2 regions of the Bradyrhizobium genosp. P genome follow, and region 1 is predicted to be linked to the other one. Evidence: predicted binding sites of a transcription regulator. Region 1 holds the regulator's gene; the other holds the start of a gene.
What was found. Region 1 encodes PhoB, which activates phosphate uptake and scavenging genes when phosphate is short. Its sites were predicted from a motif close to TGTCATNNANCTGTCAT; they were not measured.
Positions count from the first base shown of each region.

Region 2: ACP2YO_RS28585 (PstS family phosphate ABC transporter substrate-binding protein) is a predicted target of PhoB. The motif match lies at 2,732-2,748, and genes of this name have one in related genera.

Region 1 covers NZ_CP188195.1:966,189-970,496, forward strand. The annotation lists gene pstB (phosphate ABC transporter ATP-binding protein PstB) at 1-319, shown strand, start outside; gene phoU (phosphate signaling complex protein PhoU) at 331-1,047, shown strand; gene phoB (phosphate regulon transcriptional regulator PhoB) at 1,160-1,870, shown strand; gene ACP2YO_RS04715 (GcrA family cell cycle regulator) at 2,201-2,710, opposite strand; gene ACP2YO_RS04720 (aspartate aminotransferase family protein) at 3,193-4,308, shown strand, end outside.
Region 2 covers NZ_CP188195.1:5,889,700-5,894,007, forward strand. The annotation lists gene dusA (tRNA dihydrouridine(20/20a) synthase DusA) at 55-1,014, opposite strand; gene ACP2YO_RS28585 (PstS family phosphate ABC transporter substrate-binding protein) at 1,684-2,661, opposite strand; partial or broken gene ACP2YO_RS28590 (MFS transporter) at 2,893-4,070, opposite strand; partial or broken gene ACP2YO_RS28595 (NAD(P)-binding protein) at 4,073-4,308, opposite strand, start outside.

The DNA of each region.
Region 1 (4,308 bases):
CTCGCTCTCCGGCGGCCAGCAGCAGCGGCTGTGCATCGCGCGGACGGTTGCGGTGCGGCCCGAGGTGATCCTGTTCGACGAGCCGTGCTCGGCGCTCGATCCGATTTCGACCGCCAAGGTCGAGGAGCTGATCCAGGAGCTGTCCGAGGACTACACCATCGCGATCGTCACCCACAACATGCAGCAGGCGGCCCGCGTCTCCGACAAGACCGCCTTCATGTATCTCGGCGAACTGATCGAGTTCGACGACACCAACAAGATTTTCACCTCGCCCAGCGATCGACGCACGCAGGACTACATCACCGGCCGGTTCGGCTGAGGAGATAGACGATGGCTTCTGAACATACCGCCAAGGCATTCGACAGCGACCTGCAGGAACTGACACGCCTGGTCGCCGAGATGGGTGGCTTGGTCGAGCGCATGATCACCGAGTCGGTCGATGCGCTGATCCGCCGCGACGTAGCGCTCGGCAAGCGCGTCGTCGCTGCCGACATCGAGATCGACAGCTTGCAGCGCGTCATCGAGGAGCGCGCGGTTCTGACCATCGCACGCCGCCAGCCGATGGCGATCGATCTGCGCGAGATCGTCGGCGCGATGCGGGTGGCCACCGACCTCGAGCGGATCGGCGACCTCGCCAAGAACATGGGCAAGCGCGTCGCGGCGCTGGAGAGCGATTTCCAGCCGCTCAAGCTGATCCGCGGCCTCGAGCACATGACCGACCTCGTGCTGTCGCAGGTCAAGTCGGTGCTCGACGCCTATGCCGCCCACGATCTGCCGGCGGCGATGAACGTCTGGAAGGGCGACGAGGAGGTCGACGCGATCTGCACCTCGCTGTTCCGCGAACTGCTCACCTACATGATGGAAGATCCGCGCAACATCTCGTTCTGCATCCATCTGATGTTCTGCGCCAAGAACATCGAGCGGATCGGCGACCACGCCACGAATATCGCCGAAACCGTGTTCTACATGATCGAGGGCCAGCAGATCATGGACAAGCGTCCAAAGGGTGACATGACCAATTTCGCTACCACGGTTCCGGGCACCTAATCACCATCTGGCGAAGTGGGCACCGGCTTTCCGGCAAGAACGTGCTCATCAAGGAGATGATCGTTTCGGTTCGCGTCAGGACAACGGATCAGGACAGAGAGAACACAAACCGATGAGCGCACGCATTCTGGTGGTCGAAGACGAAGAAGCGCTGACGACGTTGTTGCGCTACAACCTCGACGCGGAAGGCTACGATGTCGAGACGGTCGGACGCGGCGATGACGCCGATACCCGGCTGAAGGAGCGCATTCCCGATCTTGTGGTGCTTGACTGGATGCTGCCGGGCCTCTCCGGCATCGAGCTGTGCCGCCGCCTGCGCGCGCGTCCCGAGACCAAGCAGCTCCCTATCATCATGCTGACCGCGCGCGGAGAAGAAAGTGAACGGGTGCGCGGCCTCGCCACCGGCGCCGACGACTACATCGTCAAGCCGTTCTCGGTGCCGGAACTGCTGGCGCGGGTGAAAGGCCTGTTGCGCCGGGCGAGCCCGGAGCGGCTTGCGACCGTGCTGACCTATGGTGACATCGAGCTCGACCGCGAGAAGCGCCGCGTGGCGCGCTCGGGCCGTCCGATCGATCTCGGCCCGACCGAGTATCGGCTGCTCGAGTTCTTCCTCGAGCATCCCGGCCGCGTGTTCAGCCGCGAGCAATTGCTCGACAGCGTCTGGGGCCGCGACATCTATATCGACGAACGCACCGTCGACGTGCATATCGGCCGCCTGCGCAAGCTGCTCAATCCCGGCCGCGAGCAGGATCCGATCCGCACCGTGCGCGGTGCCGGCTACGCACTCGACGATCGTTTTGCAAAGGCCGAGCCGCAGCCGTAAGGCTGCGCGAACAGCAACACACCGTCGTCTGGGCCTAGTGAGGCAGCCACCGGCGGCAGGGTTCCCTCCCCCCTTGCGGGGGAGGGTTAGGGAGAGGGGTGCCGCTTGCTCCGCTGCCGATTGATCGCGAACCGTGACAGCGAGTGTCTCGCCGGTTCGATTGATCAAGCTTCGCTACATGTCTTGCATTGGAGTTCGGGGCCTACCCCTCTCCCCAACCCTGCCCCGCAAGGGGGCGAGGGAGCCTGACCCGCGTGCTCACCTCACATCGTCGAACGTGAGACCCCGCGAGATGGCGCTGACGAAAATCGCAGCACTTCGAATTCTGCCTTACCGCGTCGGCTTTGCTGCCGGCCGCCGGCGATCGTTGGCGGGCTGGTAGGCGATGCGCGAATGATGCGCGCAATAGGGCAGGCCGCCGAGCGCCTTGCCGCCGCAGAAGAAGAAATCCGGGCTTGAGGGATCGCCGACCGGCCAGTGACAGGTCGCCTCGTTCAGCTCGAGCAGCGACAGCCGCTGGCTCATCGGAACGACGTTGTCGTAGGCGATCGGATCCGGCTCCATCTCGACCTCGAAGGCGTGGGCCAGCGCAGTATTGCCGCGCGACACTGGCCGCGCCACCCGCATCATATGCTGCGCGGGGCGTGCCTTGCGCTGTCGCGGCGCGGCGGTGGAGGGGGCCTTGGCGCGGCCCGACAGGCCGAGCCGGTGCACTTTGCCGATCACGGCGTTCCGCGTCACATTGCCAAGTTCCGCCGCGATCTGGCTGGCCGACAGGCCGGATTCCCAGAGCTTCTTCAGCTGCTCGACGCGATCGTCGGACCAGGTCAATACAGTCATCGCATTTTTCCCTTCGCCTAGCACCGGCCAGTCCTTGGAGCGGTGCTGCGAGCCAAAGCTCGAAAAACTCCTGCGGTCAGAATCCCTTAGCCCTCGCCGAGCGCGCCTATGCGCCCGAACGTCTACGCAGAACCAAGTCTACTTAAGGGGTCCAGTACTGCCGCACGAGATGTCGTACCCGACAGCCCAAACGCTACAATATGGCGTGACTCCGGCGCAAGAGTCCGCGGTAGCGCGTCCACATGTTCCCACACTTATGCATTGCAATGAGTCTTTTCCACCGCACCGGAATGCCCCGGATTGCGTTCGTTTCGCATTGCCGGCAGGCCGCTTCGTGACGATTGACAGTTACTGCCTGCAGCATAGAATGCCTCCACGTGCCGCCCGAAAAGGCGGCACGTTTTGTTTTCCGAAGCCGGCTGTTGCTGCGCTGGCGTCAAGGCGCGCGGCAATCGTCGGCCTCAAACCCGTCAGTGATGGCCATGACAAACCCCGCCGCGTCGCATCTGCTTCCCGTCTTCGCCAGGGCCGATCTCGCCTTCGAGCGCGGTGAGGGCGCCTGGCTGATATCAACCAACGGCGAGCGCTATCTCGACTTCACCTCGGGTGTCGCGGTGAACGCGCTCGGGCACGCGCATCCGCATCTGGTCCAGGCGTTGCAGGAGCAGGCGACGAAGCTCTGGCACATGTCGAACCTGTTCAAGAGCCCGGATGGCGAGGTGCTCGCCGCGCGGCTCTGCGAGCAGAGCTTCGCCGACTTCGTGTTCTTCTGTAATTCGGGCGCGGAGGCGATGGAGGGCGTGATCAAGCTGGTCCGCCACTATCACTTCTCCAAGGGACATCCCGAGCGCTACCGCATCATCACCTTTGAAGGCGCCTTCCATGGCCGCACGCTGGCGACGCTCGCTGCCACCGGCACGGCCAAATATCTCGAAGGCTTTGGCCCGCCGATGGACGGCTTCGACCAGGTGCCGCATGGCGACATCGAAGCCGTGAAGAAGGCGATCGGACCGGACACGGCCGGCATCCTGATCGAGCCGGTGCAGGGCGAGGGCGGCGTGCGCTCCGCGCCGCATGCCTTCTTCAAGGCGTTGCGCCAGCTCTGCGACGAGCACGGCCTGCTGCTCGCATTCGACGAGGTGCAGACCGGCATGGGCCGCACCGGCGATCTGTTTGCCTACAAGCGCGTCGGCGTCACGCCCGACGTCATGTCGCTCGCCAAGGCGCTCGGCGGCGGCTTCCCGATCGGCGCGGTGCTGGCGAGCGCGAAGGCTGCGGCCGGCATGGCGCCCGGCTCCCACGGCTCGACCTTCGGCGGCAATCCGCTGGCGGTGGCGGCGGCCAATGCCGTGCTCGACGTCATGCTCAAACCCGGCTTCTTCGATCACGTGCAAAGGATGTCGCTGCTGCTCAAGCAGAAGCTCGCCTCCGTCGTCGACCGCTATCCCAGCGTGCTCTCGGACGTGCGCGGCGAGGGCCTCCTGATCGGCGTCAAGGCCGTGGTGCCCTCGGGCGAGCTCGTCGCCGCGCTGCGCGACCAGAAACTGCTGACCGTCGGCGCCGGCGACAATGTCGTGCGGTTCCTGGCGCCGCTGATC
Region 2 (4,308 bases), 4.9 Mb from region 1:
CAGTGACAACGGGTCGTGGCCGTAAGGTCGAGATTGTGCTCGAACGGCGTCCGCTCAGGCGGCGATCGACACCGCCGCGCGTTCGTCGACCAGCGCAATCGCATCGCGCAGCACGTCTGCGCCCGCGCCGGGCTTGACGCCGTTCTCCGCCAGATGGCGGCGGAACGCGCGTGCGCCGGGGACGCCGTGGAATGCGCCGACGAAATGCCGCGTGATGGCATGCAGCCGCGTCCCCTGCGCCAGCTGCGCCTCGATGTAGGGCATCATCGCCGCGAACACGTCCTTCATCGTGGCGTGTGGCGCCACCTCGCCAAACAAATCAGGGTCGACCGCGAGCAGCCGCCACGGCTCCTGATAGGCCGCCCGCCCCAACATGACGCCATCAACGTGCGACAGGTGCTGCTTGGCCTCGGCCAGGCTCGTGATGCCGCCATTGATGATGATGGGCACCTCCGGCAACGCCGCCTTGAGGCGGTAGACGCGGTCGTAATCGAGCGGCGGGATGTCGCGGTTCTCCTTCGGCGACAAACCGTTGAGCCAGGCCTTGCGGGCATGCACAACCAGCGCATCCGCACTGGCAGCGATCACGCCCCGCGCCAACACGTCGAGCGCAATTTCGGGATCCTGATCGTCGATGCCGATCCGGCATTTCACCGTGACCGGAATTTTCACAGCCCGCTTCATCGCCGCGACGCCGTCGGCAACCAGCGCCGGCTCGGCCATCAGGCAGGCGCCGAAGCGGCCATCCTTCACGCGATCGGAAGGACAACCGACATTGAGATTGATCTCGTCATAGCCGAAATCCTCGCCAATGACAGCGGCAGTGGCGAGATCGCGCGGATCGGAGCCACCGAGCTGCAGCGCCACCGGATGCTCGCTCATGTCGAACCCGAGCAGCCGCGCCCGATCACCGCGGATCACCGCGCCGGTCGTCAGCATCTCGGTATAAAGCCGCGCCCGCCGCGACATCAGGCGATGGAAGACGCGGCAATGCCGGTCGGTCCAATCCATCATGGGCGCGACACTGAAGCGTCGACCTAAGTTATTGTTTTCACTTGAATTATGGGAAATAGTCGCCTCTTCTTATGTTTGGACCGACAAAGGATCGAAGCGTTTTAACTAAGAGATTTTCCTTTCTTTTCAAAGCGTTGAAATCACCGATTTGCCGGCATGGTCCCTGACGTCACCTGGTTCGGTACAGCATTGCAGTACTGGTAACGGTCAAGCTGTACCGAGCTCCTCGGTCGACAATTCCGGCGTGGGGATCCAACAAGCGATCACAATATCTGCTTAGCGCTGCGCTTCGCACACGCCTAGACCCACCAAGCTTCGATCGTAGATTCGGCGGGCGCATCGCACGAAAAGGTCATGTCAGGGCGTATCTTCCGGCCGATCCCAAGCTGCGAAGGTTTAGGCGCCTCATTCGCGCGAGCAAGCAACCCTCGCAAGGAAGATCAATCCCTCCTTGATCATCGATGATACCTGTTCGGCGCGGTGACCACGAACACCCTTGGTCGCCCCAGTAGGCGGCCTCTTCATTATCCGCGCGATCCACGATCGTCAGCATACCGTTGTCGGCATCGTGCAGAAGAGCGAATGCCGCCGCGCACCTCCCCTAACATCCGATGACGGTACGCACCGAAGAGATGGATAATGCAGGCAAGATGCGTCCCTGGGACGGGATCAATGCGACGGGCTCGAAATTCCCAATTTTCTAAGTTCCTGCTCGCGAATATCGTTTGCGATCGGGAAGAAGCCACCTTTTTCAGTTTGGATCTGCCCATCCTTGGACAAGATATATTTTATGAATTCGCTGCGCAGGGGATCGAGTGGCTGGTCAGGCTTCTTGTTCAGATAAATATAGAGGTAGCGAGCTAGCGGGTATTTGCCTGAATAGGTTGCTTCCTCGGACGTATCAAAGCATTGCCCACCCTGCACGGCGGACAGCGGAACAGTGCGCACCCCTTCGGTCTTGTATCCGATTCCGGAATAGCCGATCGCGAACCGGTCGTTCGCGACGTTTTGGACTACGGCTTCCGAACCGGGCTGCAGCTTGACGTCTTTTTTGTAGTCTCCACTGTACAGTGCCATCTCCTGAAAGAACGCGTAGGTACCCGATAGTTCGTTGCGGCCGTAGACAATTATGGGTTTGGCGGCCCACTCTCCCGTCAAGCCTGCGTCGCCCCACAGGGCAATATCCGGCCCGAAAGCCGCAACACGGGAGGATGAGAAAATCCGGTTCAATTGGGCTATCGACAAGCACGGGATCGGATTTGCCTTATTGACGTAGACCGCCAACGCATCGACCGCGACGCGAAACTGTAGGACCGGATAGCCGTACTTTGTTTTGAACGCGTCAAGCTCCACGCTGTTCATGGGGCGGGACATCGGCGCGAATTGAGCCGCTCCCTCAAGCAGTGCGGGCGGCGCGGTCGCCGAGCCCTTGGCATCGACATCGATTTTGACGCCGGGATAAACAGCCATGAACCCTGTGGCCCACAACTCCATTTCGTTTTTGAGCGTATCAGAGCCGACCGACTTCAGAGAGCCAGCGGTACCCTGCATCGGAACATAGTTCGGGAGTTGCTGATCCAAGGCATAAGCGCTGGTGTAGCCGACACATTGTGCCATTAACGCGACCGCAAACAATCTTGCGCTCATGGAACACCCCTTCGCTGTGCCTTGTTGTCGAACTGTCGAGACTTATCGACATAATATGTAATCGGTCTTCGTGATGTTTCCATGACAGCCGCGACAGCGATTAAATGTGAAAAACCAACGGCCGTTGTGGATGATCATCGGGGCAGCAGTGGCCTCGCTCACGGTCTCGGCAATGGGGCCAGCGACATATCTCTGAGCCGCACACGGGTACGCCGCTGTTGCTGGCGACAATCACTTCGTCGGCGATACAGCTTCCGCGGCTTGATGATGCCCGTGCGGTAACAACATCAGAGCCAGCAACGCCGACAAACTCAGAACGGACGAAACCGCAACCACGCCGCGCCCCATCGATTCGATCAGTAGACCGAACCCCAGAGGGGCCAGCGCTTGCGCGATGCGCGAGGGCGCCCCGATGAGACCGAGCCGGTAGGCATAGTTTTCCGGACCGAAGATGGCCAGCGGCAGGGTGCCGCGCGCGATCGTCAGGATGCCGTTTCCGGCGCCGTGCAGGAGCGCAAACGCCGCCGCGGCGCCTCCTCCGAAAATGCCGATGACGCAGGCCCCAATGGGGTGGGTAATGCAGGCGAGACGTGTCGAGAACAGCGGGTGAAATCTGCTCAACGTGCTGGCTTCGAGAATGCGCGCCGCCACCTGTGCCGGTCCGATCATCATGCCAGCGAACACGCCTGCGCCGGCGTAGCACCGAATGCCTCCACGATGCGCGGCAGATGGGCCGCCATCGCTGAGGTCACCGTCCAGGCTGCGGCGAAGGCGAACGACAGCAGCACCATCGTGCGATCGATCGGGATATGCGGTTTGACGACGGGGCCGACGGTCCGCCGCTCCGGTACCGTCGCGGGCAGTAGCAACATGTTGAGCGGAAGTCCGATCAGCATATGCGCGGCGGCCCAGGCGAAGCACATTTCCCGCCATCCGATGGTCTCGAGACCGAGCGTGCTGAGGGGCCAACCGACGGTGCTGGCAACGCCAGCGATCAGCGTGATGCCGGTGATGGCCTTGCGGGCGTTATCGCCGTAGATACGACCGAGTGCGCCGAACGCCGCATCGTAGAGTCCGAGACCCATGCCGATCCCAAGCAGCAGCCAGGCGCTGGACATCATCCACACCGAGGTCGACGCGCCAAGCAACGCGAGCCCCGCAGCCAGGATGATGTTGGACGCCGCCAGCACCTGGCGGCCGCCGACGCGGTCGATCTGTCGGCCGACCCGGGGGCCCAGCAATCCGGATATCACCAGCGATCCGGAGAATGCCGCGAAGAACCAATTGGTCGAAATGCCGAGGTCGCGCGCGATCGGATCCGCAAGAATAGCCGGCAGGTAGTAGCACGACGCCCACGCGAGCGTAGTCGTGCCCAGCCCGACGATGACAGGCAATTGACGGTCGTTCATGTTTACGAACATCCGCATCCCGACTTGCCGACAGCCTTGGCGTCGGCGTCTTGCACGCAACAAGCATCTACGCTTGCGGGCGCCGGACCTCCGCAGCATCCAGACGCGGACGCTCCGCCCTCCACGCCGCCGCGTGTGCAGACGCCGGTCTCGGGCAGTTCCAGTTCGACGCGTTCCGACGCTTCCCGGTCGCCGGCAATGTCGGCGGCGATTGAGCGCACCTGTTCATAGCCCGTGA